Regions from separate parts of the Ectopseudomonas mendocina genome, predicted to be linked through region 3. Evidence: riboswitches for the same ligand, from Rfam matches in the RefSeq annotation. Region 3 holds a riboswitch; each other region holds the start of a gene.
What was found. Region 3 has a riboswitch for cobalamin ahead of cobO (cob(I)yrinic acid a,c-diamide adenosyltransferase). Riboswitches for the same ligand answer to the same signal wherever they lie in the genome.

Region 1 (9,935 bases), 2.2 Mb from region 3:
AAAAACGCCAGGTAGTCGTCCAGCGCCAAGCTTTGCGCGCAAGGCCGTGTATCGAGGCCGTCGAGATCGTTGGTGACGCCGCCGAGCAGGCTGTGGACAAGTGCGGTGCCGCTGTCCGGCAGGTTATCCACCGGATACCCCTGGGCCTTCAGGGCGCGGAGGATATTCAGGGCGGCAGCCGGTGTATCCAGGCCGACGCCGTTGCCGATGCGGCCGTCGCGGGTCGGGTAGTTGGCCAGGATCAGGCCGATTCGCTTCTGATCGTTGCTTTTGATCGCCAACTGACACCAGTTACGCGCCAGTTCTGCGACGTGAGACATGCCCGGTTCATGCGCCTGGTAGCACACCACGTCGCTCTGGCTGCGCTCGCTACGCCAGGCCAGCCCCTTGAAGCTGATGGCGGTACCGATCAGCCGGCCATCCAGCTCGGGCAGCACTACGTGCATGGCTAGATCGCGCGAGCCCAGGCCCTGGGCGCTGGCCTGCCACTGCGCCTGGTTGTCCAGCGAGCAGATGGCCTGCAGCACCGGGATATCGCGACGGAACACCCGCGCCTGTGGCGCCTCGGGGTTGGACAGGGCGAAGCCGGTGGTGTTGATGATCAGCGCGGCGTTAGTTTCGTCCAGCCAGGCCTGCACCTGTTCCAGGCATGCAGGTTCCTTGAGGCTGGCCACGGCAATCGGCAGCGGGTTGAGGCCCTGCACGATGAGGTGCTGGCAAAAGGTATCGACGAAGGCGGTGTTCGCCGATTGCACATGGTTGCGATAGAACAGCAGCGCCACCACGGGCGTCTCCGGCTGCCACTGCGCCTGCCAGTCAGCCAGCGCCGCCGGGCTGCGCTGCGGGTGATAGAGGCCGACGCGCGGCAGCGGTTGCGGCTCCTGCCACGTGTCGTCGCGGCCCAGCCAACGGCTGCCGATGCAGCGGAACAACTGGCAGGCATTCTCCAAGCCGCCCTGGCGCAGGTACTGCCAGAGGCGTTGGCTGTCTTCTTCAGCAACGTTACCGAGCGCATTCAGCTCCGGGTCGGGCTTGTCGTCGCCGGGCACCATGATCACCGTGGCGCCGCGCGCGCCCAGCTCAACCAGACGCTCCACACCGTAGCGCCAGTAGCTGACCCCGCCATGCACCGAGATCAGGATGACCTTGGCATGTTGCAGCACCTGCTCGACGTAGTAGTCCACCGAGGCGTTGTTACTCAGCTGTGCCGGGCTGGCCAGGCGCAGGCTGGGATAGTCGTTCGGCAGTTGCCGGGCGGCTTCGGTCAGCAACGACAAGTGCGAATCGCCCGTGCACAGGATCACCAAATCGGCAGGCGTCTGGCCGAGGTCGGCGATGCTGTCGGCCGGCAGTTGAGCGCCGGGCTGGGTGCGCAGTAAATGCATATTCGTTCTGTGGGAGGGGCTTTAGCCGCGATTGCTCTTAGCGCCGTAGGGTGGACTCAGGAGCGAAGCGAACAGTCCACCGCCAGCACATATGTCCACACGGCGTACTGCTACGCGAGTACGCCCTACGCTCTGTATCAGGCCAACGCCGCCTTCAGCTCGGCCTCGATGGCCACGCGGTCGAGCTGCTGGCCGATCACCACCAGGCGGCTCTGGCGCACTTCATCGGCCTGCCAGGCGCGGTCGAAGTGGCGGTCGAAGCGCTGGCCGACACCCTGCACCAAAAGGCGCATCGGCTTGCCAGGGATCGCCGCGAAGCCCTTCACACGCAGGATGCCGTACTTGGCCACGGCGCCCTTCAAAGCGGCCAGCAGGCGCGCCTCCTCTGTTTCCGGTAGTTCCACGTGGAACGAGTCGAATTCCTCGTGATCGTGATCCTCGTCTTCATCGTCATGATGGGTGCGGCGGCTGTCGATATGCAGCTCGGTTTCGCTGTTCAGACCCAGCAACACGTCCAGCGGCAACTCACCACCATGCGCTTCGATCACCTTGACCGCCGGCGGCAGCTCCTCGGCCACCTCGGTGCGCACGGCAGCCAGCGCGTCGGCGTCGAGCAGATCGGCCTTGTTGAGGATCACCAGGTCAGCGCTGGCCAACTGGTCGGCGAACAGCTCATGCAGCGGCGACTCGTGGTCGAGGTTGGGGTCAAGCTTGCGCTGCTCGTCCACCTGATCGGGAAAGGCGGCGAAAGTACCGGCGATCACCGCCGGGCTGTCGACCACAGTGATCACCGCATCGACGGTACAGGCGTTGCGGATTTCCGGCCAGTTAAAGGCCTGCACCAGCGGCTTGGGCAGCGCCAGGCCGCTGGTTTCGATCAGGATGTGGTCGAGGTCGCCACGGCGCGCCACCAGCTCGCGCATCACCGGGAAGAATTCTTCCTGCACGGTGCAGCACAGGCAGCCGTTGGCCAGTTCGAAGACGCGGCCATTGGCTTCTTCTTCGCTGCAGCCGATGGAGCACTGCTTGAGGATCTCGCCGTCGATGCCCAACTCGCCGAACTCGTTGACGATCACCGCGATACGGCGGCCGCCGGCATTGGCCAGCAGGTGGCGCAGCAGGGTGGTTTTGCCGGCACCGAGGAAACCGGTGACGATGGTGACAGGCAGTTTGGCGAGGGTTTTCATGGAGGGCCCCGTGGCGTCGTTAAGTTCGGCGGACGGGTATGGGCAGGCGGGCACGCAGGGGCGTGCTGGCCGCGTCGGATCACCCCGTCCGAGCAAGTGGCTGATTGTCGAGGCAGGTCTCCTGGCTCACGGCTTGCGCGGCGCGCATCCCTTCACCTTCCCGCCGGTTGGCAGTGGTTTAACGAAGGGCATAACCGTTTACAGTTGCGGGGGCAGCCAGGGCATCGACCCTGTTCCCTCTTAGCTCCCCGGCGGCTTGCCGGAAAGAACCTCGAAAGCGAGAAGGCTACGCAGGCAGCGGCGGCCGGTCAATCGCGGTTGACCGCTGGCAGGCGCCATGATGAGCTACGTCCCCCTCCGACACGACTGCCGCTCATGACCGCCAGCCACCTCGATCCCCCCGCCACCGCCAAGGTGGTTGCCGGCCTGGGCTGTCGGCGCGGTTGTGCACAGGACGAGCTGCTCGCCCTGCTGACCCACAGCCTGGCGCAACATGAACTGACGGTGGATAACCTTGCAGGATTGGCCAGCATTGCGCACAAGCACGACGAGCCGGCGCTGCATGAACTGGCCACGTGCCTGAAGCTGAAGCTGAGCTTCTTCACCCCCGACGACCTCATGCCCTACCAGTCGGCGAACACCGCCAGCCTGCTCACGCGATCCACCACCGGCGCCCCTGCCGTGGCCGAGCCGTGCGCCTTGGCATTGGCCACCCGCCTGGGCAGCAACGCGCAGCTGCTCGGCCTGAAGAAGCGCAGCGCCAGCGCCACCTGTGCGCTGGCCACATTCGATAGAGAGCCCGCATGACCATCTACTTCATCGGCGCCGGCCCCGGCGATCCCGAGCTCATCACCGTCAAGGGTCAACGCCTGATCCGCTCGTGCCCGGTGATCCTCTATGCCGGCTCGCTGGTGCCCGAGGCGGTGCTTCAGGGTCACAACGCCGAACAGGTGGTCAATACGGCCGAGCTGCACCTGGGCGAGATCATCGCACTGCTGCATGAGGCCCATGAGCGCGGCCAGGACGTGGCCCGCGTGCATTCCGGTGACCCGTCGCTGTACGGCGCCATTGGCGAGCAAATTCGCGAGCTGCGCGCGCTCGGCATCCCCTTCGAGATCATTCCCGGTGTCACCGCCACTGCGGCCTGCGCAGCGTTGCTGGAAGCCGAGCTGACCCTGCCCGGCATCGCCCAGACGGTGATCCTCACTCGCTACGGCACCACCTCGCCGATGCCCGAGGGCGAACAGCTGCATGACCTGGCCAGGCACCGCGCGACCATGGCCATCCACCTCGGCGTGCGCCAGTTACCAGCGATCGTGGCCGAACTGCTGCCGCACTACGGCGCCGACTGCCCCATTGCGGTTATCCACAGAGCGAGCTGGCCGGATCAGGACTGGGTACTGGGCACCCTGGCCGATATCGAAGCCAAGGTTGCAGCCAAGGACTTCCGCCGCACGGCGTTGATCCTCGTCGGTCATGTGCTCGATCCGGGCGCCTTCGCCGAATCGGCGCTGTACGACGCTACCCATCGGCATCTCTATCGTCCCGGTCGCGACTGACCTGGCGATAAACTGCGCAAATCGCTGAAAGCCCCGTATTCATTGGCCTTCGATAACTTATCAACAAGAAAGCAAGGAAGTTATCCCAGACTACTGTGGATAGCCATTTGCCGAGGGTCAGTTTTTGTACAACTGGCCGAAAGTACCAGCATTAAAGGGCTACAGCCAGGTATCACGAGGATATCCACAAGATGATCCACGCCAATTGTGAGCAACTGTGGATCAGAGCTGTACTTCGACCCGCTTGATACCCAATGCCCGCAACTCCACCATCAGCTCGTTCAGGTCGGAGAAGGTCTCCACCTGTTCGGCCTCGTCCACCAGAAAGAAGCTGCGCCCGGCGTCTTTCTTGAAGAACACGATCCACTGCGCCGTATTGGCCGGATTGACCATGACCTGGGTGTCGAACAGCACCCCTTCGTCCGTTCTCTGTTTCACATCTGCGCGCTTCATCCTCTCTCCTCTACCCGCATGACTCCTGCGCCCCGCCGGCCTGACCGAGTCAGTCAGCGGATCCACCGACCATTTTAAGGGATCGGAGCACTCACAGGCGCTGACCACCATCAGACTTCGCGAGGGTACAGGTGAAATTACCGACCAAACCCTATACGATTCATATACGAAACATATAGCAGGAGGCCCCATGGGCATCGTCAACATCGATGATGAGCTGCACGACCAGATTCGCAGGGCGAGCAGCGTGTCGGGCCGCTCGATCAATGCCCAGGCGGGTTTCTGGATTCGCATCGGCATGCTGTGCGAGATGAACCCGACCCTGAGCTTCAACGAGGTCATGGCGGCCGAGCTGCGTGCGGCCGGTGTGATGGTTCCGCCGCGTATGGCGGATGCCTCATGAGCAAGACACCCGGAGAAATCGCCCTGATGGCAGAAGCCGGCAGGTTGTTGGCGGGCGTGTTCGGCTACCTGGATCGACTGGATCTGATTGGCCTGTCGACCCTGCAGGTCAACGATCTTGTGGATAACTACATCGTCGGCGAACTCAAGGCACGGCCCGCGAGCAAGGGTCAGTATGGTTTCGCCTACTCGATGAATACCTCGCGTAACGAGGTGGTCTGCCATGGCGTACCCAGCGCCGGTGAGATCCTGTGCAGCGGCGACCTGGTGAACTTCGATATCACCCTGGAAAAGAACGGCTACATCGCCGATTCGAGCAAGACCTACCTGATCGGCGAGGTTTCGCAGCAGGCGCGCCAGCTTGTCCAGGTCACCTACGATGCGATGTGCAAGGGCATCGAGGCGGTGCGGCCAGGCGCTCGGCTCGGCGATATCGGCCACGCCATCGAACAGCATGCCCGCGCCCACCGCTACTCGGTGGTTCGGGAATATTGCGGCCACGGCATCGGCCGGGAAATGCACGAGCCTCCCGAGGTGCTGCACTGGGGCAAACCCGGAACCGGCCTGACCCTGCGCGAAGGCATGACCTTCACCATCGAGCCGATGCTCAACCAGGGCCAGGATGCCGTGCGCACCCTGCGCGACGGCTGGACCGTGGTGACCCGTGACGGCAAGCTGTCGGCGCAGTTCGAACACACCGTGGCGGTCACCCGCGAAGGTGTCCGGGTGCTTACGCTGCGCCCTGAGGAACACCACCTGCGCAGCGTTTCGAGCTGACAGAAAGCAAAAGGCCCGTCTTCATGAACGGGCCTTTTTCTATCTCAGCGCGAAACGCCGTTATTCGACGGTGACGCTTTTCGCCAGGTTACGCGGCTGGTCGACGTCGGTGCCCTTGAGCACGGCGACGTAATACGACAGCAACTGCAGCGGCACGGTGTAGAGGATCGGCGCGAGCAGGTCGTGGATATGCGGCATGGCCACCACATGGGTGCCCTCACCATTGCGCATGCCGGCCTGCTGGTCGGCGAAGACGATTAGTTCGCCACCCCGTGCACGCACTTCCTGCAGGTTGGATTTGAGCTTTTCCAGCAGCTCGTTGTTCGGCGCCACGGTAACCACCGGCATATCGGCGTCGACCAGAGCCAGCGGGCCGTGCTTGAGCTCGCCCGCCGGGTAGGCCTCGGCGTGGATGTAGGAGATTTCCTTGAGTTTGAGCGCGCCCTCCATGGCCACCGGGTACTGGGCGCCACGGCCGAGGAACAGGCTGTGGTGCTTTTCGGCGAACAGTTCGGAGATTTTCTCCACGGTCTTGTCCATAGCCAGTGCCTCGCCCAGGCGAGTCGGCAGGCGACGCAGCTCTTCCACCAGCTCGGCTTCCAGTGCCTTGTCCAGGCTGCCCTGTACCTGGCCGAGGGCCAGGGTCAGCAGCATCAGGCCGACCAGTTGGGTGGTGAAGGCCTTGGTCGAGGCCACGCCAATTTCCGGGCCGGCCTGGGTCAGCAGGCACAGGTCGGATTCGCGCACCAGCGAGCTGGTGCCGACGTTGCAGATCACCAGGCTGGCCAGGTAGCCGCCCTGCCCTGGCGCCTTCTCCTTGGCATTGCGCAAGGCGGCCAGGGTGTCGGCGGTTTCGCCGGACTGCGAGACACTGACGAACAGGGTATCCGGCTGCACCACCACCTTGCGGTAGCGGAATTCGCTGGCCACCTCGACCTGGCAGGGGATGCCGGCCAGCTCTTCCAGCCAGTAACGGGCGACCATGCCGGCGTGATAGCTGGTACCGCAGGCGACGATCTGCACATTCTTGACCTTGGCGAACAGCTCGGCCGCCTGTGGGCCGAAGGCCTGAACCAGCACGTGATCGCTGCCCAGTCGACTCTCCAGGGTGCGTTGCACGACCTTGGGCTGCTCGTGGATCTCCTTGAGCATGAAGTGGCGATACTCGCCTTTGTCGGCTGCCTCGGCGCCCTCGTGGTATTGCACGGCCTCGCGCTGCACCGGCTGGCCGGCGGCGTCCCAGATCTGCACGCCGTCACGACGGATCTCGGCGATATCGCCTTCTTCCAGGTACATGAAGCGGTCGGTGACCTGACGCAGGGCCAACTGATCGGAGGCGAGGAAGTTCTCTCCAAGGCCCAGACCGATCACCAGGGGGCTGCCACTGCGTGCGGCGAGCAAGCGATCCGGCTGCTTGGCGCTGATCACCGCCAGACCATAGGCACCGTGCAACTCGGGAATCGTGGCCTTGAGCGCAGCGCTGAGATCACCGAACTGCTGCAACTTGTGGTCAAGCAGGTGGACGATGGTTTCGGTATCGGTATCGGAAGTGAAGACGTAGCCCAGGCCCTTGAGGCGCTCGCGCAGTTCTTCGTGGTTCTCGATGATGCCGTTGTGCACCACGGCCAGCTCGTGCCCGGAGAAGTGCGGGTGGGCATTGCGCTCGCTCGGCGCACCATGGGTGGCCCAGCGCGTATGGGCGATGCCCAGGCGCCCGGCCAGCGGCTCGGCCTGCAGGGCGGCCTGCAGTTCGCTGACCTTACCGACGCGGCGACGGCGATCCAATACGCCCTGCTCGCTCAGCAGCGCTACACCGGCGCTGTCGTAACCGCGGTATTCCAGGCGCTTGAGCCCTTCGACCAGTACCGGGGTGATGTTGCGTTCAGCGATGGCGCCTACGATTCCACACATGTCTACGTCCTCAGTCTTGCAGCGGCGCGATGATCAGCTGGATGCCACGCGCGCTCAGATGTTCACGGGCCTCGTGGGCGAGGCGCTCGTCGGTGATCAGGGTATGGACGCTGCCCCAGGGCAGTTCCAGGTTGGGAATACGTCGGCCGATCTTGTCGCTCTCGACCATGACGATGACTTCGCGGGCGACTTCGGCCATCACCCGCGACAAGCCGAGCAGTTCGTTGAAGGTGGTGGTGCCACGCTCCAGGTCGATGCCGTCGGCGCCGATGAACAGTTGGTCGAAGTCGTAGGAACGCAGCACCTGTTCGGCCACCTGGCCCTGGAAGGACTCCGAATGCGGATCCCAGGTGCCGCCCGTCATCAGCAGTACCGGCTCATGCTCGAGTTCGCGCAGCGCGTTGGCCACGTTGAGCGAGTTGGTCATCACCACCAGGCCGGGTTTGTAGCCAAGTTGCGGAATCATCGCCGCCGTAGTGGTGCCGCTGTCGATGATGATCCGTGCGTGCTCGCGAATACGTGCCACACCGGCGCGGGCAATCGCCTGCTTGTGTGGAGAAATGGATTGCGTCGGCTCGCTAATCAATTCCTGCGGCATGGGCACGGCACCGCCATAGCGACGCAGCAGCAGGCCATTCTTCTCCAGTGCGGCGAGATCCTTGCGAATGGTCACTTCGCTGGTGGCGAAGTGCTGCGCCAGGGCATCCACGGACACCTCACCCTGCTCGACGAGCAAGGCGAGGATGGTGTGGCGACGTTGCGGCGTGTTGCGCTTCGACATCTTTAAATTTCGATTCGAAAGATAATGGCGCAAATCAAAACATATGATCGAAAAGCCCGCAAGCGTCCACCGATCAGTTCAGCGTAAGTTTGACCCCGAAGCCGACCAGGCACAGCCCCGCCAGTTTCTCCAGGCCCCGCGCAACACGCGGGTTGGCGCGCATGCGTTCGGCGAGAAAGTGTGTCAGCAGCACGATCAGCAAGCCGTAGACAAAGGTCAGCGCCATGATAGTCACGGCCATGAAACCGAAAGTAATCAGGCCCTGATGCCGCTGCGGATCGATGAACAGCGGGAAGAAGGCCATGTAAAAGATGATGGCCTTGGGGTTGAAGACAGTGATCACCAGGGTTTGCCACAGGTACTGGCGCGGTTTGATGTCCAGCGTCGGTGCCGCGCCGGGTTTGGCCAGGATCATGCGCAGGCCGAGGTAGACCAGGTAAGCAGCACCGAGCCACTGCACCAGGTGAAAGGCTGTCGGGTAAGCCTTGAGCAGCGCGGCGACGCCGGCCACCGCCAACCACAGCAGCACCTGGTCGCCGAAGATGATGCCTAAGGTCGAAGCCAGTCCGCCGCGAATGCCACCCTTGCCGGTGGACAGGATCAACGCCAGGTTACCCGGCCCGGGAATGGCCAGCAGGATGATGAAGGCCACCACGAAGGCGGCGTAATCCGTCACACCGAACATACAAGACTGCCTCCGGCAGGTTATCCACAAGCCTGGTCGCCCAGGCTAGATCGGGTTCACTTCTTGGTCGGGCGCTTCCAGCCTTCGATATTGCGCTGCTTGGCGCGGCCGACGGCCAGGGTATCCGCGGGCACGTCGCTGGTCACCACCGACCCCGCGCCCGTGGTCACACGATCCCCCAAGTTCAACGGTGCCACCAGGGCGCTGTTCGAACCAATGAACACGTCCTCGCCCATGACGGTGCGGAATTTATTGGCACCGTCGTAGTTGCAGGTGATGGTACCGGCACCGATGTTGGTACGTGCGCCGATCTCGGCATCGCCCAGGTAGCTCAGGTGGCCAGCCTTGGCGCCTTCGCCCAGCACGGCGTTCTTCAGTTCGACGAAGTTACCCACATGGGCCTTGGCCCCCAGTTTGGTGCCGGGACGCAGGCGAGCGAACGGGCCGCAATCGGCGCCCTCACCCATCTCGGCGCCGTCCAGATGACTGCTGGCCTTGACGATGGCCCCCTTGCGCAGGACGGAGTCCTTGATCACGCAGTTCGGACCGATCTGCACATCATCCTCGATCACGACCTTGCCTTCGAGGATGACGTTGATATCGATGGTCACGTCGCGGCCTACGGTCACGGCACCACGCACATCGAAGCGATGCGGGTCACGCAGGGTGACACCCTGAGCCATGAGTCGACGGGCCATGCGCTGCTGGTAATGGCATTCGAGCTGCGACAACTGGATGCGGTCATTGGCGCCCAGCACTTCCATCTCGTCGGCAGCGCGCTCGGTGGCCACGGTC
Region 2 (9,935 bases), 1.1 Mb from region 3:
TGGATGGGCGAAGAGCCGATGCTGCCGGGCAAGAAGTACGACATCAAGCGTGCTACTAGCTACGTGCCCGGTTCGATTCCCAGCATCGTTCACCGCGTGGATGTAAACACCCTGGAGCAGGGCGCCGCCAGTGAGCTGAAACTCAACGAGATCGGTCGGGTCAAGGTCGCGCTGGATGCATCGATCGCGCTGGATGGCTACGAATACAACCGCACCACGGGTGCCTTCATCGTCATCGATCGTCTGACCAATGGCACCGTCGGTGCGGGCATGATCATCGCTGATCCGGTCGCTCATGGCGGCGGTCAGCATGGTCGCCTGGCTCATGTGTCTACCGAGGAGCGCTCCCTGCGTTTTGGCCAGCAGCCGGCTACCGTGCTGTTCTCCGGCTTGTCCGGTGCGGGCAAGAGCACCCTGGCTTATGCCGTCGAGCGCAAGCTGTTCGACATGGGCCGCGCCGTGTACGTGCTCGATGGCCAGAACCTGCGCCACGACCTGAACAAAGGGTTGCCGCAGGATCGTGCCGGGCGCACTGAGAACTGGCGTCGTGCCGCCCACGTGGCGCGTCAGTTCAACGAAGCCGGCTTGCTGACTCTGGCTGCGTTCGTCGCTCCAGATGCTGAAGGCCGCGAGCAGGCCAAGGTGCTGATCGGTAACGAACGTCTGATCACTGTCTACGTGCAGGCTTCGCCGCAGATCTGCGCCGAGCGCGACCCGCAGGGGTTGTACGCCGCCGGTGGCGACAACATTCCTGGTGAAGGTTTCCCCTATGACGTGCCGCTGGACGCCGATCTGGTGATCGATACCCAGTCGCAGTCGGTCGAAGAGGGCGTGAAAGCGGTGCTGGATCTGCTGCGTCAGCGCGGCGCGATCTGAGTTACTGCAATGCCGTTCTCGCCAGCCAGGTCTGGCGAGAACGGTGAACGAAAAAACGGGGCATATAGCCCCGTTTTTTTGTGCCTGACGGTGAGGGTCAGTTCAGATTCAGCGCCGGGATCAGGCTGTTGTTGATGTCCTGGCCAGGCACCGGTACCGGGGCTGCAAGACCCAGGTTGTTCTTCTCGAACACACGGTCAGCACGGTAGCTGGAGCGCACCAGCGGGCCCGCCGCGACCTCCATGAAGCCCTTTTCCAGGCCGATGTCGCGCAAGCGGTTGAACTCTTCCGGGCTGACCCAGCGCTGCACCTTCAGATGGTTGCGTGTCGGTTGCAGGTATTGACCGAGGGTAAGGATGTCCACGCCGATGGCGCGCAGGTCATCCATGGTTTCCAGAATTTCCTCGTCTGTTTCACCCAGACCCAGCATCAGGCTGGTCTTGGTCAGCACCTGCGGACGGTGGCGCTTGGCGTGAGCCAGCACGTTCAGCGTTTTTTCGTAGCCGGCGCGTGGATCGCGCACGACATGAGTCAGACGCTTGACGGTTTCGACGTTCTGCGCAAAGACTTCGAGGCCAGAGTCCACCACGCGTTCGATGGCCTGATGATCGCCATCGAAGTCGGGAGTCAGGGCCTCGACCACTACCTGCGGCGTGTTTTCCTTGATCGCTCGTACGCAGGCTGCATAGTGGCTCGCGCCGCCGTCATCGAGGTCGTCGCGATCCACCGAGGTCAGCACGATGTAGCGCAGCGCCATCAACTCCACCGACTTGGCGGTGTTCTGCGGCTCTTCCAGATCCAGCCAGCCATTGGGGTTACCGGTGTCCACGGCGCAGAAACGGCATGCACGGGTGCATACCGAGCCCATCAGCATGATAGTGGCCGTGCCGTTGGACCAGCACTCGCCCATGTTCGGGCAATGCGATTCCTGGCACACGGTGCTCAGGCGATGTTCGCCGACGTTGCGTTTGACTGCTTCGAAGCGGCTGCCGCCAGGGGCTTTTACCCGCAACCACTTGGGCTTGGGTTCGAAAACCTGAGGTTCGGCCGAGGCGCGGCGCTTCTGGCCGTCCTTGATCGCAGTGATGCCCTGGGCAGTGCGGAATTTTTCGCCGCTGGCAACGGTTTTAGGCGAGGACGTGTCTGACATCGGAAATCTGGACTCCGGTAGAGGCTCCATTGGCGGGGGCTTGTGGCCGCCCGGCAGTCTACCACAGAAGGTGTATGCAGGCGCCGGGGCCGCTTGTCGACAAAAGCCGGCCCCATAGTGCCGCGGTGCGCGTGGCGCATCCTACGGCTGAGCGATCTGCGATCTGCGGTCAGCGGCCGCGCAGCTGCAGCAGCAGTTGTTGGGTGGGGTAGCCGTCCGCCGGCCAGTTCAACTGCAATTGCAGGGCACGAATGGCCTTGCGTGTATTGGCGCCGATGATGCCGTCGGCTGGGCCGGGATCGAAACCATTCACCGCTAGCAGCTCCTGCAACTCGATACGCTCGCTGCGGCCTAATTGGTGCTCGTCACGTGGCCAGCTTCCCTGAACTGTCGTTGGACGTACCAGGTTGTCGGCGAGCAGCCCGATGGCCAGGGCGTAGGAGGTAGAGTTGTTGTACTTGAGAATGCTGCGGAAGTTGTCCAGCAAGAGGAAGGCCGGGCCGCGGTGACCTGCAGGCAGTGACAGGTTGGCACGGGCATTGGCGGCAGCACCGGTAGGCGACAGCGGGCGTACGCCAAGCTCGGCCCATTCGGTCAGGGTGCGGCGTTGTTCCGGATCGGCCAGGGAGTAGTCGAAGCCGGACGGCAGGCGTACTTCGAAACCCCAGGGTTGGCCGCGCTGCCAGCCCGAGGATTGCAGGTAATGAGCGGCAGATGCCAGGGCATCGCTGGAGGAACTCCACAGATCGCGCTTGCCATCGCCATCGAAATCGACGGCGTGCTGATTGTAAGTGGTGGGCATGAACTGGGTCTGGCCCATGGCGCCGGCCCAGGAGCCGATCATGCGCTCGCTGGGGATGTCGCCATGCTGCAGAATCTGCAGGGCGGCCAGCAGTTGGGTGCGCCAGAAGGCCTGGCGACGGCCTTCGAAAGCCAGCGTGGAAAGCGAGCGGATCACACTGTGGCTGCCAATGTTGCTGCCGAAGTTGCTTTCCAGGCCCCAGATCGCCACCAGTATCCGGGCTTCTACTCCGTATTGCTGCTCGATGCGCTGTAGCACGCTGTTGTGCTGCGCCAGCAGAACACGCCCGCGGCCGATGCGGCTGGAAGACACGGCGCCATCAAGGTATTCCCACACCGGTCGCGTGAATTCCGGTTGGCTACTGTCGGCCTTGAGTACGGCGGGGTCAGGGCTGATTCCGGCAAATGCTCGGTCGAACACGGCTGCATCGATGCCATTGGCCAGCGCTTCATTGCGCAATGCTTGCTGCCATTCGAAGAAGCTTGGCGCTGGAGCCGTAGGCGTCGTCTGCGTGACGGCGGGGCTGGGTGTCGCCGGCAGGCTTTCAGCGGGAGCCTGAGCGCAGGCTGCCAGCAGGAGGATAGGGAGCAGGGCCAGAGTGCGGCGAGGTAGCTGAGGTGGCATGTCTATCTCAAAGCGTTTAGCAGGTCGCTACCTTAGCATGCCCGTGCTGTAGACAGGGCTATCAGCATGTTTACGCCGCCCATAAAGCAAGAAGCCTCCCAATTGTGGGAGGCTTCGCGGCGGTAACTGCCTTTGCCTTTCTGCGGTCGTTCCTGGCGGGAGCGAAACAGTGGCTGGGCGACGATGGATTTGGCCTTGTTCGGCCGCTTTGCGGCTTTCTTGCTCATACGGTGATCCTCGGTTGAGCCTGCTCCCATGCAGGCGCGCGAAAAAATATGCGCCGCTGTACAGAAAATGTCCAGACCGTAGAGGCGGGCGACTCGAACCGGTGTGTCGGCAGGTGTTCTCGCCCCCCCCCCCCCCGCTTGGCGCTTTTTCGGCCGCAGTTTTGGCCGGATCGTCCCTTTAGCCGTGGTCTGAATCCTGATTCACTACATGCAGGTGAATCAGGATTCAGACCATGGCTTATCGCATCACTGAAGCTCGACTCGACCGCGATCAGACGCAGCGCCAGCGCATCCTCGATTGCGCCTTGCTACGGGTGGCCGAGGGCGGTTTCGCTGCCCTGACCATGCAGGCGCTGGCCGAGCATGTCGGTATCGCCACTGGCAGCCTATACCGCCATTTTCGCAGCAAGGGCGAACTGGCCGCCGAGGTTTTCGCCAGCGCCAGCCAACGTGAGGTTGATGCCCTGGCCACCGCCTTGCGCGGGCCGGGCAGTGCCCGTGAGCGGCTGCGTATCGGCCTCGAACAGTTCGCCGCCCGCGCCTGGCACAGCCGCCGCCTGGCCTTTGCGCTGATCGCCGAGCCGGTCGATCCGGAGGTCGACGAGCAGCGCCTGCTCTACCGTGAAGCCTATGCCGAACTGTTCATCGATTTGCTGGAGGAAGGCGCCGCTGCCGGCGAATTTCGCGTCGAGCAGATCGCTCTGACGTCGGCTTGCCTGGTCGGCGCGATTGCCGAGGCGCTGGTCGGTCCCCTGTCACCACCTGCTCGCGCCGCTCGCGAGGCCGGTCAACCCACCCTGGAGCTGGCTCAGGTCAGCGCCAGCCTTGCCACCTTCTGTCTGCGCGCCGTCGGCGCCGAGGAGCCCTCGCGATGAGACCCAGCCTGCATGCCGAAACACATGAAGTGTTCAACCAGGTGCCGAGCCTGGACGGCACCAACCTCTACCGCCTCGATCTGCCGCTGCAGGAGTGGACTCGTCGTTATGATGGGGCCTGGGCCGACGAGCGTCTGAGCGCCTATGGCGCGCTGGCCGGCGGCGCCTTGATGCAGGCAGGCTTTCTCGCCAACGAGAACAAGCCGGTGTTCAAGAGTCATGATCGCTACGGCAATCGCATCGATCTGGTGGAGTTTCACCCGGCCTACCACGAGCTGATGCGCACGGCCGTCGAGCATGGCCTGCCGTCGCTGCCCTGGACAGACCCACGCGCTGGCGCGCATGTCGCCCGTGCCGGCCTGACCTATATGCACAGTCAGGCCGAAGCGGCCAGCGGCTGCCCGCTGACCATGACCTTCGCTGCGGTGCCTGCCATTCGCCTGCAGCCCAACGTGGCCGAGCAGTGGCTGCCGAAGATCCTCGCCACCGAGTACGACCCGCGCAATTTACCGATGGAGCAGAAAACCGGCGTCACCATCGGTATGGCCATGACCGAGAAGCAGGGCGGCACCGACGTACGTGCCAACACCACCCGCGCCTATCCCATCGGCCTCGGCGGGCCGGGGCAGGGCTACGAGCTGGTTGGCCACAAATGGTTCTGCTCGGCGCCGATGTGTGATGCCTTCCTTACCCTGGCCTACACAGACAAGGGCCTGTCATGTTTCCTGCTGCCGCGTCACCGCCCTGACGGCACGCGCAACGCGTTCTACATCCAGCGCCTGAAGAACAAGCTGGGTAACTGGGCCAACGCCTCCAGCGAGGTGGAGTACCGCGGTGCCTTCGCCTGGATGCTTGGCGAGGAAGGACGCGGCGTGCCCACCATCATCGAGATGGTGGCGATGACGCGCTTCGATTGCATGGTCGGCTCCAGCAGCTTGATGCGTCAGGCGCTGACCCAGGCCGCGCACCACTGCGCACACCGCCAGGTCGGCGGCAAGCTGCTCGCAGACCAGCCGCTGATGCAGAACGTGCTGGCCGACCTGGCGCTGGAGAGCGAAGCCGCGCTGGCGCTGTGCATGCGCATGGGGCGTGCGCTCGACCACTCGCATGACGCGCAGGAAGACAAGTTCGCCCGCCTCGTCACTGCCGTGGGCAAGTACTGGATCTGCAAGCGTGCGCCGGAAATGATCTACGAGGCCAGCGAGTGCATGGGCGGCGCCGGTTACGTCGAGGAAACCATCCTGCCGCGCCTGTACCGCGAAGCGCCGGTCAACTCGATCTGGGAAGGTTCGGGCAACGTGCAGTGTCTGGACGTGCTGCGCGCCTTGTCCAAGGAACCGGGCGTGCTCGATGCGCTGTTCGCCGAGCTGGGCGACGGCCACGGTGATGCCCGTCTGAAGGCGCACATCCAGCGTTTGAAGGCCGACTTCAGCGATACCGCCGATATCCAGTACCGCGCCCGCCAGCTCACCGAAGACATGGCCGTGGCGCTGCAGGCCAAGCTGCTGCTGGAAGCGGGCAACGCCACCGTCTCCGATGCCTTTATCGCCAGCCGTCTGGAGGGCCGTGGCCGGGTCTACGGCACCTTGCCGCGTGGTGTCGACGTCGAGGCGCTGCTGGCGCGTAGCACGCCGCACCTGGCCTGATCGGAGGTTCGCCATGCACGCTCATCCGCGTTATCGGGAGCTGGTTGAGCAAGGCTTCGCCGACGCCAATTTCATCCAGGATCTCGGCATTCGTGCCACCGACTGCGGCCCAGGGTGGGTCGAGGCGGCGCTGGATATCCTGCCGCGCCACCTGCAGCAGAACGGTTTCATCCATGCTGGTGTGCAGACCACTCTGGCCGATCATGCTGCCGGTGCCGCCGCCGCGACGTTGGTGGCCGAAGGGCAGACGGTGCTGACCCTGGAATTCAAGGTCAACCTCCTGCGCCCGGCGCGTAGCACGCGCCTGTTCTGCCGCGCCGAGGTGCTCAAGGCCGGGCGCCAGGCCACGGTGGTTGAGGCCGAGGTGTTCGGCGAGGAGAGCGGCCAGAAGCGCCTGTACAGCAAGGCTTCGGTGACCATGGCGGTGGTGACGTTGCCGGCCTGAGCGAGAGCCGAGAGCGGATGGCCAGGCACGCTGTTTTTTAGCCGAGCAGGCGAGTAATCTTGCGCTCGATGGTTCTGCGTGCACGCATGTGACGCGGATGAAAAGGGAACAGGGTGCGGCGAATCTCGCCAATGCCCTGGCTGCCCCCGCAACTGTAAGCGGCGAACGATGCCCTCATGCCACTGACTTCGGTCGGGAAGGCGGGCGGAGTGCCAAGCCGTGAGCCAGGAGACCTGCCATCGACAACGGGCGTTTCGCCCAACCTTCATCCGAATCGTCGCGCGGTGGGCGCGAACAAGGAACTCGCATGCATATCGAACCCGGTGTCGTCGAAGGCGCCAAGATCCTCCTCAGCTACGCAACGGCCGTCACCGCTTTCGGCCTGACCGCCAAACTCGCCCTGGACAGCGTCCGCAGCAACGGTGGTGTCGCCGCCCTGGCTTTGCGCAGCCTGCTGACCACCGCCCTGGTGTTCTGCTTCTTCGAAGTATTCCCGCATCACCCGGTGGGTGTTTCCGAGGTGCATCTGATCCTCGGTTCTACCCTGTTGTTGCTGTTCGGTGCCGGTGCTGCTGCCATCGGCCTGGCCGCGGGGCTGTTGCTGCAGGGGCTGCTGTTCGCCCAGTTCGACCTGCCGCAGTACGGCATGAACGTCACCACGCTGTTGATCCCGTTGTGGGGCATCAGCCTGCTGGCCAAGCGCATCGTTGCGCCGGGTACCGCCTACGTCGATCTTTCCTATAAGCAGGCACTGGCACTGTCGACTGCCTACCAGGGTGGCATCGTCGCCTGGGTCGCGTTCTGGGCCTTCTACGGTCACGGCTTTTCCAGCGAAAACCTGGCAGCAGTGGGCAGCTTCGGCCTGGCTTACATGAGCGTGATCCTGATCGAGCCGCTGATCGACCTGGGCGTGCTGGCCGGTGCCAAGGCGTTGTCGCGTTTCAGCCAGGGGCCGCTGTTCAACGTGCGCCTGCACCAGGCGGCCTGACCCAGTCGTTTAGCGGCGGCGCTGCCAGATCATCTTGCCGGTATTGCTCTCGGTGACCAGATACTGGTCGCTGAAGCGGTAATAGGCAGCGGGTTGATAATCGGCGGCGCCTGCCAGGCGCACCATCAGCATGCCGTCCTGGCTGCGCCATTGGCCGCTGTACTGCACCTCGCCGGGGCTGTCGTAGCTCCAGTCGCTGCCGCCGCCGGCCGAGCGGCTCCACTGCGTGACGCTGCCATCGGCGTTCAACTGCAGGGTCATCACGGTGTTGAACGAAGCGAAGTTGGCGCCGCCACTGTTGATGATCTTCTCGTGCACCCAGGTGCCGACCAGTGCCGAATCCTGAACGCCTGCTGCAGGTGGGGGGGCTGCTGCTTCGCGCTGGAATAGTGTCTGACGTTCCAGTACCTCGCCGTTGCGTGGGTTGCGAGCCGCGATGCTGGTGTTGAGCATGGCATTGGCGTAGGTGGCGTTCATGTTGGCCAGCAGCAGGCCGGACTGTGGATCGCTGATCTCGGCGCGCAGCACCTGTCCATCGTAGTGGCCCTTCAGATTCAGGCGCAGGGTCTGATTCTCAACGTATTGCCCCTCAACCTGATTGCCCTGCTGGCGCAGAATCAGCACGGTCGGCAGGCCGTCGAGCGTGGCGCGGTAGTGACCGTCCAGCTCACCTGCCTGAACGCTGAAGCAGGAAACGACAGCCAGCAGCAGAAGGATTGGACGAACCATGGTAATGACCTCCGACGAGTAGCTCCAAGTCTAGTCTCGGCCGTCGGGTGGTGAGTCCTGTCGCGCTATGTTTTCGTCACCGTATGCAGGCAAGATAGGCGCGTACGTTCAGTCAGGAAGATGCACAGTGAAAGCCTGCTCAGATGATTTCATCGTTGCCCTCACGCCCGAAGAGGCCGTCGATCGCCTCGCCGCGTTGCACCAGGAGGCCACTGGCGCCCTGAGCCACGCGCTCAAACGCTACCTCAAGGAGCGCATCCGTCCCGATGCCAGCGAGCACTGCCTGTTCCGCTACCCCGAATTGCGCCTGACCTACCTGTGCCAGGGCGAGGTGCCGACCACCGTGCGCGCCTACGCCAAGGTGCAGGTGCCTGGCACCTACGCCATCACCGTGACCCAGCCGGCGGCCTTCCGCAAATACCTGCTGGAGCAACTGCGTCCGCTGATGAACGATTTCACCCTGCGCGTGGAAGTCGGCCGCAGCCAGCAGAACATTCCTTACCCGTACGTGGTCGAGGGCGGCGATGAGCTGGCCGGCAGTGGTGTGACCGCCGCCGAGCTGGCGCGCGTATTCCCCAGCACCGACCTGTCCGCCGCCACCGACGGCACCGCCGATGGCCTGTACGACTGGGAGAACATCGACCCGCTGCCGCTGGCGCTGTTCGACGCGGCGCGCACCGATTTTTCGCTCAAGCGCATCCAGCACTACACCGGCAGCGACTGGCGCCATGTGCAGCCTTGGATCCTGTTGACCAACTACCATCGTTATGTCGACCAGTTCATCCGTCACGGCCTGGACATGCTGGTGGGCGACTCGCGCTTCACCCGCATGGTGCTGCCGGGCAATGTGGTGGTCGAGCGTGGCATGGCCGAAGGCGAGATGCAGGCAATCATCGAGAATGTGGTCTGGCACCGCTATCAGATGCCGGCCTACCACCTGCAGGCCGAGGATGGCCACGGCATCACCCTGGTCAATATCGGCGTCGGCCCGTCCAACGCCAAGAACATCACCGACCACCTGGCCGTGCTGCGCCCCCACTGCTGGTTGATGATCGGCCACTGTGGCGGCCTGCGTCAGTCGCAGACCATCGGCGACTATGTGCTGGCCCACGCCTACATGCGCCGTGACGGCATTCTCGACCGCGTGCTGCCGCCGAACATTCCCCTGCCGGCGCTGGCCGAAGTGCAGCAGGCGCTGCAAGAGGCGGCCAAGCTGGTCACTGGCGAGCAGGGCGACGAGCTGAAGAAGCGCCTGCGCACCGGCACCGTGCTGACCTACGACGACCGCAACTGGGAACTGCGCTGGGCCCAGGAGCGCCCGCTGATCAACCTGTCGCGCGCGGTGGCGGTGGACATGGAAAGCGGCACCATCGCAGCCCAGGGCTATCGCCTGCGGGTGCCCTACGGCACCCTGCTGTGTGTGTCGGACAAGCCGCTGCACAGCGAGATCAAGCTGCCCGGCGCCGCCGGCGCCTTTTACGAGCGCGCGGTGACTCAGCACCTGCACATCGGCATCGCCGCGCTGGAACTGATGCGCAGCCAGCTCAACTCGCTGCATTCGCGCAAGCTGCGC
Region 3 (9,935 bases):
TTCAAGGGGGATGCCATAGCGCTGCGCAGCGGCGCGCAGTCGACCTCCATGCTCAAGCAACCCAGACCTCCAATACGATCAGGCATACCAGCCATAAGCCAACGCCCGCGACGACTCGATTCATCGCCCGCTCGATATCCCGCGCACGCGGCGCCGGGCCCTCGCCCAACTGCGGGCGCTCATGCCGCTCGCCGTGATACTCCGCCACACCGCCCAGACTGACACCCAGGCTGCCTGCGCCAGACGCCATTACCGGGCCAGCATTGGGACTGTCCCACAAGGGCGCCTGCTTGCGCCAGCAGCGCAGGGCCAGAGCGGTGTGCCCGAGCAGGGCGTAGGTCAACGCAACCAGGCGCGCTGGAATGTAATTGAGCACATCATCGATCTTCGCCGCCGCCCAGCCAAAGCGCTCGAAGCGTTCGTTGCGGTAACCCCACATGGCGTCGAGGGTGTTGCTCAGGCGGTACAGCACCACGCCGGGGGCGCCGGCGACGATAAACCAGAACAAGGCGGCGAATACCGCATCGGAGCCATTTTCCAGCACCGACTCGGTGCCGGCGCGGGCCACGCCCGTGGCGTCCAGTTCGGCAGTGTTACGGCTGACCATCCAGCCGACCCGCTCACGCGCCAGGGCCAGATCGCCCAGGCGCAGCGCCTGCGCCACCGGCTGTGCGTGCTCGTACAGGCTGCGCAGGCCAAGGGCGAAGTACAAAGCAAAGATCTCCACCGCCCAACCAAACGAGCTCACCTGCACCAGCAGCCAGGTGATGAAGGTCAGCGGCAGCACTGCCAGGCACCAGGCCGTCACGCCATGACTACGCCAGCCACCACCAGCGGGATTGAAGCGCTGCTCCAGGCGCCCGGCCAGGCGGCCGAAGGCAACCAGCGGATGCGCGCGGCGTGGCTCGCCCAGCAAGGCATCCAGCGCCACGCTGGCACAGGTGATCAGCGCCAGGCTCATCGTTCACTCACCAGAGGATCCCCATCGATTCTCGAACAGCAATTCGGACAGCGGCCGAGGTGTGGCCCAGCCCTCTTCCACCAGCATCGGTTTCTCGTAGAAGGCGTGCACCGGCCCCAGGCACAGCAGCGCCACCGGCTTGCTGCCAGCCGGCATACCCAGCAGCCCGGCCAGCGCTTCGGGGTCGAACAACGACACCCAGCCCAGGCCCAGCCCTTCGGCCCGCGCAGCCAGCCACAGATTCTGAATGGCGCAGGCCACCGAAGCCATATCCATTTCCGGCAACGTGCGTCGTCCAAAGACATGCGCTTCGCGCCCTTCCATCAGCGCCACCGCCAGCAGCTCGGCGCAATCGCGGATACCCTCGACCTTGAGCCGCATGAACTCATCCGAGCGCTCGCCCAGGACTTCGGCGGTGCGTACCCGCTCCACCTCCACCAGCGCATGGGCCGCCTCACGCAATTGCGGATCGCTGATACGCAGGAAGCGCCACGGCTGCATCAGGCCGACGCTGGGCGCGTGGTGCGCCGCTTCGAGCAGCCGCGCCAACACCTCAGGCGGTACCTGCCCGCCGGCGAAGTGGCGCATGTCGCGGCGCTCGGCAATGGCGCGGTATACCGCCGCACGCTCTGCTGGAGTGAAAGCATGCTCGCTCATGGACGCAGCAGCGCGGCGGCCGCCTCCGGATTGGACGGCAGGTAGAAGTGGATATAGCTGGCCGTCAGCCGACCCAGGCGATAGACCGCCTCGGCCACCGGCTTGCCGTTCGGGCAACGGCCGAGCGCCAGGGGCTGCAAGGGACTTTCCAGGCGAGAGTGGTGGTAACTGTGGCCGCGCAGCTCGCCTTCCGGCAGCGTCACTTCCTGCAGGGCCAGTGCCGTCAGCCGTGGCTGCAAAGCCGCACTGCCGCTGAGCAGGCCAAGCATGCGGCCACTGCCGCCCTGCTTGTCGCGCAGCTCATCGAGCAAATAGAGCATGCCGCCACACTCGGCGAGCAGTGGCTTGCCGGCCTGGTGATGGGTACGGATCGCCGCAGCCATGGCCTGGTTGCCCTCCAGCTCTGCCAGGTACAGCTCGGGATAACCGCCAGGCAAGTAGAGACTGTCCACGTCCGGCAGCGCTTGATCGATCAGCGGCGAGAAATAGCGCAGCTCAGCCCCCAGCGCCTGCAGCAGGTCGAGATTGGCCTGATAAAGGAAGGCGAACGCGGCATCCCGCGCCACACCGATCCGCACGCCTTGGAGCAAGGGCGCAGGTTCGTCGATCTGCGGCGCGGCGAAGCTCACCGCCGGCGGCAGATCGACATCGGCGCTGGCCGCCAGGGCGTCGGCGACGGCGTCCAGGCGTGCTTCCAGATCGGCCAGCTCAGTTGCCTGCACCAGGCCCAGATGCCGACTCGGCAACTCCACCGCGGCACTGCGCGGCAAAGCGCCGAACCAGCGGATGCTCGATGGCAAGGCATCACGCAGAATATCGCCATGGCGGGTACTGGCGACGCGGTTGCCGAGCACTCCGGCAAACGGCAGATCCGGCTGGAAGGTGGCCAGGCCGTGAGCCAGCGCGCCGAAGGTCTGCGCCATGGCTGCACCGTCGATCACGCCCAGTACCGGTACGCCAAAGTAACGGGCCAGATCGGCCGCCGACGGCTTGCCGTCGAACAAGCCCATCACCCCTTCGATCAGGATCAGATCGGCCTCGCCCGCGGCCTGCCACAACAGCCGGCGGCTCTCCGCCTCACCCACCATGGCCAGGTCGAGCTGGTACACCGGCGCGCCGCTGGCGCGGGCGTGGATCATCGGATCGAGGAAGTCCGGGCCGCACTTGAACACTCGCACCCGGCGCCCCTGACGCGTATGCAGGCGCGCCAGCGCGGCGGTGACGGTGGTCTTGCCCTGACCCGAAGCTGGCGCGGCAATCAGCAGCGCCGGGCAGTGACGTGCTTCCATCAGAATTCGATGCCCTTCTGCGCCTTCACTCCGGACTTGAACGCATGCTTGACCAGACTCATCTCGGTGACCGTATCGGCCGCCTCGATCATCCCCGGCAAGGCGCCCCGCCCCGTTACCACCACGTGCTGCAGCAGCGGCCGCGCTTCGATATCGGCCAGCACCGCATCCAGTTCGAGATAGCCATGCTTGAGGGCGATGTTCAGCTCATCCAGCACCACCAGGCCGATGGATTCATCGCCAAGCAAGCGCCTGGCAATGGCCCAGGCTTCCTGCGCCTTGGCGATATCACGCTGGCGATCCTGGGTTTCCCAGGTGAAACCCTCGCCCATCACGTGATAGCTGACTTCCTCGGGAAAGCGGCGGAAGAAGGTTTCCTCACCGGTGCTGGCGGCACCCTTGATGAACTGCACCACGCCGACCTTGAGGCCATGACCGAGGGCGCGCGCGACCATGCCGAAAGCGCTGCTGCTCTTGCCCTTGCCATTGCCGCTGTGCACCAGCAGCAGGCCGTATTCGTCCTGAGCCTGGGCGATCTTCTCGTCGATCAGGGCTTTCTTGCGCTGCATGCGCGCCTTGTGGCGGGCATCGCGCTCGGTGGACTCGCTCATGCTGTGCTCCTGTACGTCAGGCACCCGCGCCGCCTGTTGATCGATAAACAGTGCGAACGGCAATGAGGAAGAAGGTCGCGATGATCCGCACATCCTCATCCAGGTGCCAATGGCTGGTCAGGCGAGCGGAAGACAGAAAACACGAACGCCCCGGTCAAACCGGAGCGTTAGCCGGACAGCGCCCTCCGCGATGCCGTGAAACTGCGACAGGCCGGTCTCCGGGCTCGTGAGCGAACCCAAAGGTTCGACACCGCGCCTTCCCGTGCATAGCACAGTGGCTTCGAGCAGCGTTTGACTCACCTACCGTTGCGGGGGCAGCGCCGGCATTCGAACCGGCTTCCCTGTTTCACCCCTCGGCCGTCATTCGCAGCGACTCGGGGCACCTGAAGCAAGGCGCGCAGGGTAGAGGCTGGCAGCCCTACCCGTCAACGCCGCTCAGTGCCTGGGCATGAACCCAGGCGGTTTGCTCGCCAACCAATCGACGAAAGTCCGCAAACGCTCATCACTCAGCAGCGCCTCGCGGCTGTTGTAAGTCAGCGCCAGCTCCTTTTCGCTGAACAGACGGTGAATCTGGTTATGGCAGGCGCGGCAGACCCAAAGCGTGGCGGTAATGCGCTCATGACGAGCGAAGCGTTTCTGCACATAGACCTTGTCGTGCAGCGCCTTGGGAATCAGGTGATGGCGGGTCAGTGCGACAGACCGCGCGCACAGCTCACAGAGCTCAGGCTGAGGCGGCAGGCGAATGGGCTCGCTCATGGAGGGTCAGGGGTTACGAGCGAGCTCTGGGGTGATGACTCGTTTGGCATCGAGGTAGACACGCTGCCAGTAGACGTTATCGAGGCTGTCCAGGCGCACGGTACCGCCACTGGACGGCGCATGGACGAAACGCCCCTCGCCGACATAAATGCCGGCATGACTGACGGCACGACCGCCATTGGTGGCGAAGAACACCAGATCACCACTCTGCAGGGCATCGCGCCGAACATCCGGGGTACGCATCGCGCTCAGCTCACGGGTCGAACGTGGCAGGCTGATACCGGCTGCATCGCGGTAGACGTAGCCGATCAGACCACTGCAGTCGAAGCCGCCTTCCGGGGTATTGCCGCCATAACGATAGGGCGTACCGACCAGACCGAGGGCGCGGAACAAGACATCTTCGGCGCCGCCCTGATAGGACGAAGAAGAGACTGGAGGACTGTAGGTAGGCTGAGGAGAGGGAGCACGACTGCTACACGCACTCAGTAGCAGAACGAGGGAGATAAGGACGACACGGGTCGTGACGGGCATAAGCGAGGCGATCCAGAGCCTGAATGCGCTCTACTCTGCCGATTCACGACGAACGGCGCAACCCTCAGCTCCGTTCAAGACCTATCGAAACAGCCCTTGAACAGATTCTGCGGTTACGCCGTATACATCAGTTATGACGCTTGGCAGCGACCTGATCTTCAACCGGAGCCAGGGCGAGCACGCGCTTGGCTTGCAGGTAACTGCGATTCCAGTAGCTGTCGTCCAGGCTGTCGATGCGCACGCCACCACTGCGACTGCTGCTGGAATGGATGAATTGGTCATCTCCCAGGTAGATGCCGGCGTGGCTGACGCGACCGCGGCCGCGATCGTTGAACAGAATCAGGTCACCTGGCTCCAGGTCGGCACGGGCCACCTTCGGCGCATCCAGATTGATCAATTCACGAGTGGAGCGCGGCAATTCGAGACCGACCTCTTTGCGGAACAGGTAACCGACGAAGCCGCTGCAATCGAACCCGGACTGTACCGAGGTCCCACCGTAGCGATAGCGAGTACCGATCAGCGAACGGCCGAGATCAAGCAGGCTGTCGGCCAATTGCGGCATTTCGTAGGGTTTGTCGTCGATCAGTGCGGTGATTTCATCGTCATCGGCTGGTATGACCCGATGAGAGAGCGGGCGAGTGACTGGCTCGGCCGTGGCTTCGCTGATCTGCGGTTGCGGCGAGTGGCCGGCGCAGGCAGCGAGAAAGACTGTGAGTGCAAGAGGCACGAGGGGTGCGAAGCGTTTTAGCATGGGCACGACCGTGTCGGTTGAATTTACAAGTTGGCGACTATGCCTTCTATAACGCTCATTTGCAAATTCTATCGTTAGAAATGTGACCCAGTGGTTTCGCCGCGCCATCTAAAGCGCCCGACCATCTGCCTGGCCGGGCGAATCAGAACCTAACCGAGAATCTCGCTCAACGGGATAAACCGCAGCATCTGACCTTCGGCCAGCGTACTGCCTTCCATGACCTCGGCCAGGCCCTCAGCCCAGGCGGCACTGCGCAGCACGCCAGAGCTCTGGTTGGCATAAGGCACCACGCGGCCATTCTCCAAACGCGCTCGCAGGTACTCGCGGCGCATGCCCGGCTTGCCCCAGGTAAAACCTGCCGGCACCGCAAAACCCATGGGCTCGACACGCTGTACACCAAGACGACGCAGCATATAGGGACGCGCCAGCAAGCCGAAGGTGACCAACGTCGAAGCCGGGTTGCCCGGCAAGCCGATGACCGGAACACCTTGGTAATGGCCGAACGTCAGCGGCTTGCCCGGTTTGATCGCCAGCTTCCACAGCGACAGTTCGCCCGCCTCACGCAGAACCATGCCGAGAAAATCCGCCTCACCCACCGAAACGCCACCCGTGGACAGGATCAGATCGACTTCGCCCAAGGCACCCAGCGCTTCGCGGGTACGTTGCAGGTCATCGGGCAATATTCCCGCATCCACCACGCTGCAGCCCAGCCGCTGCAACCAGGCGATCAGCAAACGCCGGTTGCTGTTGTAGATCTGCCCAGGGCCAAGTGCCTGACCCGGCTCGACCAGCTCATCCCCCGTGGACAGCACGGCAACGCGCAGTCGCCGACGCACCGAAAATTGCGCTACGCCCAAAGACGCCGCCAACCCCAGCTCGATAGGCCCCAAACGCGTGCCGGCCGGCAGCACGCATTCTCCGATACGGGTTTCCTGACCTTGAGCACGTACGTTCTGCCCGACCTTGAGCGGCTCGCGGAAATGCACGCTTCCAGCCTCATCCAGCTCGACGTTTTCCTGCATCTCGACGGTATCGGCACCTTCGGGCAGCGGCGCACCGGTAAAAATGCGCGCGCAGGTTCCCGTCTGCAGGGAGACAGGCGCAGTGCCAGCCTGAATACGCTGACTGACCGGCAACGCCTGGCCCGTCCAATCAGCCAGACGCAAGGCGTAGCCGTCCATCGCGCTGTTGGCCCAGGGCGGCAGATCCAGCGCCGCGATCAGCGGCTCGGCCAACACTCGACCATCGGCCTCGGCCAACGCAACCAGCTCGTTCTGCTCGATGGGTGCCGCCTCTGCCAACGCCAACAGGCGCTCCAGCGCCGCCTCCATCGGCAACAGACCAGGATGATCGCAACCGCTCATCCACGGGTCTCGCAGGCACCTACCTGTTTCAGGTGCGGGACGAAGTTGCATGGACGGTGCCGCGCATCCAACTGCTCACCGAGGATTCCGTCCCAGGCGGTGCGGCAAGCATTGGTCGAACCCGGCAGGCAGCAAACCAGCGTGCCGTTGGCCAATCCGGCCAATGCGCGCGACTGGATGGTAGAAGTACCGATATCGGCCACGGAAATCTGCCGGAAAAGCTCGCCGAAGCCATCGACCTGCTTGTCCAGCAGGCAGGTGACTGCTTCCGGCGTGCTGTCGCGCCCGGTGAAACCGGTACCGCCCGTGACCACCACCACCTGAACCTGATCCTCGGCAATCCAGGTCGCCACCTGGGCGCGGATCTTGTACAGGTCGTCCTTGAGCAGCACGCGAGCGGCCAGTTGGTGACCGGCGCCGGTCAGGCGATCGACCAGCAGTTGCCCCGAGGTGTCGGTCTCCAGCGTGCGCGTGTCGCTGACAGTCAGCACGGCGATGTTCAGCGGCACGAAAACCGCATCGGCCTTGTGGTTCATGGCAGGCATCCAATTAGTAGACAATGGGCGCTGTTATATCACACAGCCTGCCCCCGGAGACTGCCCGCATGCCCGTACCCAACGCCCTCCCCACCTGCTCGGTGCTGCTGCTTTCCGGCGGTCGAAGCCAGCGCATGGGTGGCCGCGACAAGGGCTTGCTGGAGTGGCGCGGCCAGCCGCTGATTGCCTGGTTGCATGATCTGACCAGGCCACTGAGCGACGATTTGATCATCTCCTGCAACCGCAACAATGACCGCTATGCACCGTATGCCGATCAACTGGTGACCGATCAGGATCAGGACTTCCAGGGCCCGCTGGCAGGAATTCGCGCGGGCATGACCGCAGCGCGTCATGAACAGATGCTGGTGCTGCCGTGCGACGCCCCACTGGTAGACCGCGCACTGATCGAATCACTGCTGACTCACGCCGGGAGCCGGCCGGTGGTGATCCGCCAGGGCAACTATTGGCAGCCGCTGTTCTGCCTGCTGCCCACGGTGCTCAAAGAGGATCTCGAACGTGCCTGGCAGTCTGGCGAGCGCAGCCCGCAACGCTGGTTCGGCCGACTTGAGCCGGTGGCCATCGACTGCTCGCTCGACGACACTCGCCTGGCCAACCTCAATACACCGGAGATGCTCGCGAGCACGCCACCGGAAGACTAGGCTGAAAGAGCCTTGGCGGAACTCGCACGATGGTTTTACGTCTGAGCCAGGGTAAAGCACACCTTTGTATTACCCAAGGAGACAGACCATGAACCAACGGATCATCCCCGCCCTGCTGATTGCCCTCGGCCTTGCCGCTTTGGCCGGCTGCTCCAGCCCGTCGGTAATAACGCTGAATGACGGCCGTGAGATCCAGACCGTGGACAAGCCCAAATTCGATGAAGAATCCGGCTTCTACGAGTTCGAGCAACTCGACGGCAAACGTGCCACGATCAACAAGGATCAGGTTCAGACCGTCAAGGAGCTCTGAGGCAACAGCCTGAGCGCCTGGATCGGCCAGCCATAAGGATGATACGAGTCGGCAACCGGGTTGCCGGCTCGTAGTTTTTTTCGGGCTAACCCCTTGTGCAGTAAAAGTTTTTCGGTAGAATACGCGGCATTCGGAGTGTAGCGCAGCTTGGTAGCGCGTCTCGTTCGGGACGAGAAGGTCGCAGGTTCGAATCCTGTCTCTCCGACCAAATTTAAAACCCGCCTTAATCGGCGGGTTTTTTATTGCCTGCGTTTCGTTGACGCGCCCTTCTCAGCTCAGAAAGGCCACCACCTGCTCGGCATCGAACGGCCAGTTCAGTTCGCTTGCGTTGTCGCAGCGACGCAGTACCGGAATGCGTAAACCGTACTGCTCGACCATCCCTTCATGCTCGGCAATATCGATCAACTCGACCAGCAGGCCGTTCTCGACGAATGGCATGAGTAGTGCCTCGGCCACCTCACAAAGATGGCAGCCCAGGGTTCCGAAAAGTTGGCATTCAGGCGTCATGAGCGCACCTCACTATCAGCAAGGCGCGCAGTTTAGCACCGGCGGCAATCAGCTCGCGTCAGCGTCCTTGCCAGGCTGACCAGCGATCAGCGACTGCAGGCCATCGAGCAGGCTGCGGTTGAGGCTGTCGGCCTTCTCCAGGCGCGGCAAATCGAAGCGCTCATCGAGCGAGAAGCCGCCCTTGAGCAGTTCCTTGAGCATACCGCCAGCATCCTGAGCCAGGTCACCAGCACTGCGCAGCGCATCGAGCAGCCCCTGGGCATAGTCCTGCAGACCGCTGTTGACCGCACTGGCGCCCTGCCCGGCCACCGCGCCATAGGCATCGGTAGCCTGGCGCACGCTGGTCTGGGTCAGGCGCAGCGACATCGACGCCAATTGCTCGCCATCCATATCCAGCGCCATGGCGCGGTCGAAGGCGCCTGCCAGATCACCGGCGTAGAACTTGTCGGAGAGATCCTGTACCTGACTGAAGAGTTTCTCCAGCGCCTTGATCTCATCGTCATCAAGCTCGCCCTCGACGTCCACCTGCCAGCCGCCGATCTGCATGCTGCCGGACTGGCTGCTACCCACCACACTGGTGGACTTGCCATCGCTGGACGCGGCGAAGCTGCTCTGCGACCAACTGGCCGACGCCTGCGCCACGGAAATACGCAGGCGGTCGCCATCGCGAGTGGTGACGGACAGGTCGAAGGTTTCCGCCAACGCGCTGAAGCGCTCGCTGTAACCCGCTACCGCCACCTTGTCCGGGGCGCTGGGGGCGGCGCTGCCGAAACGCTTGTCGAGATCGCCGAAGCCATCCTGGATGCGCTTGTAGGTGTCGTCGATGTCACCCGCCACTTGGCCTTTCAGCACGCCCATGCCATCGAGAATCTTGCGCGCCTCGGCGAAGCCTTTTTCCACGCCCTCACGGGCCTGGGTCAGCAGCTTGTCCAGTTTGGCCGGGTCAGCACCGGCAGCCGCCTCGCTCTGCAGGCGCTGCTCGATGAAACCGAGAATCCGCCCG

Region 1: another riboswitch for cobalamin. It lies ahead of cobW (cobalamin biosynthesis protein CobW); the one in region 3 lies ahead of cobO (cob(I)yrinic acid a,c-diamide adenosyltransferase).
Region 2: another riboswitch for cobalamin. It lies ahead of C7A17_RS05700 (energy-coupling factor ABC transporter permease); the one in region 3 lies ahead of cobO (cob(I)yrinic acid a,c-diamide adenosyltransferase).

What each region holds. Positions count from the first base shown of each region.
Region 1 is NZ_CP027657.1:2,243,903-2,253,837, reverse strand. Features, by position in the region: gene cobN (cobaltochelatase subunit CobN) at 1-1,385, opposite strand, end outside; gene cobW (cobalamin biosynthesis protein CobW) at 1,523-2,572, opposite strand; cobalamin riboswitch at 2,667-2,861, opposite strand; gene C7A17_RS10475 (cobalamin biosynthesis protein) at 2,948-3,379, shown strand; gene cobM (precorrin-4 C(11)-methyltransferase) at 3,376-4,131, shown strand; gene C7A17_RS10465 (hypothetical protein) at 4,354-4,584, opposite strand; gene C7A17_RS10460 (ParD-like family protein) at 4,775-4,987, shown strand; gene map (type I methionyl aminopeptidase) at 4,984-5,763, shown strand; gene glmS (glutamine--fructose-6-phosphate transaminase (isomerizing)) at 5,824-7,674, opposite strand; gene C7A17_RS10445 (DeoR/GlpR family DNA-binding transcription regulator) at 7,685-8,455, opposite strand; gene C7A17_RS10440 (LysE family transporter) at 8,529-9,140, opposite strand; gene glmU (bifunctional UDP-N-acetylglucosamine diphosphorylase/glucosamine-1-phosphate N-acetyltransferase GlmU) at 9,197-9,935, opposite strand, start outside.
Region 2 is NZ_CP027657.1:1,218,262-1,228,196, reverse strand. Features, by position in the region: gene cysN (sulfate adenylyltransferase subunit CysN) at 1-876, shown strand, start outside; gene lipA (lipoyl synthase) at 974-2,026, opposite strand; gene C7A17_RS05725 (lytic murein transglycosylase) at 2,196-3,452, opposite strand; partial or broken gene arfA (alternative ribosome rescue factor ArfA) at 3,533-3,679, opposite strand; gene C7A17_RS05715 (TetR/AcrR family transcriptional regulator) at 3,913-4,554, shown strand; gene C7A17_RS05710 (acyl-CoA dehydrogenase family protein) at 4,551-6,200, shown strand; gene C7A17_RS05705 (PaaI family thioesterase) at 6,214-6,645, shown strand; cobalamin riboswitch at 6,698-6,900, shown strand; gene C7A17_RS05700 (energy-coupling factor ABC transporter permease) at 6,953-7,633, shown strand; gene C7A17_RS05695 (hypothetical protein) at 7,643-8,362, opposite strand; gene amn (AMP nucleosidase) at 8,490-9,935, shown strand, end outside.
Region 3 is NZ_CP027657.1:85,478-95,412, forward strand. Features, by position in the region: gene cobD (threonine-phosphate decarboxylase CobD) at 1-60, opposite strand, end outside; gene cbiB (adenosylcobinamide-phosphate synthase CbiB) at 53-961, opposite strand; gene bluB (5,6-dimethylbenzimidazole synthase) at 965-1,618, opposite strand; gene C7A17_RS00485 (cobyrinate a,c-diamide synthase) at 1,615-2,907, opposite strand; gene cobO (cob(I)yrinic acid a,c-diamide adenosyltransferase) at 2,907-3,518, opposite strand; cobalamin riboswitch at 3,711-3,920, opposite strand; gene C7A17_RS00495 (hypothetical protein) at 3,954-4,274, opposite strand; gene C7A17_RS00500 (C40 family peptidase) at 4,281-4,805, opposite strand; gene C7A17_RS00505 (C40 family peptidase) at 4,933-5,556, opposite strand; gene C7A17_RS00510 (molybdopterin molybdotransferase MoeA) at 5,706-6,920, opposite strand; gene moaB (molybdenum cofactor biosynthesis protein B) at 6,917-7,456, opposite strand; gene mobA (molybdenum cofactor guanylyltransferase MobA) at 7,525-8,115, shown strand; gene C7A17_RS00525 (YgdI/YgdR family lipoprotein) at 8,204-8,425, shown strand; tRNA gene C7A17_RS00530 (tRNA-Pro) at 8,557-8,633, shown strand; gene C7A17_RS00535 (glutaredoxin family protein) at 8,696-8,932, opposite strand; gene C7A17_RS00540 (DUF5610 domain-containing protein) at 8,981-9,935, opposite strand, start outside.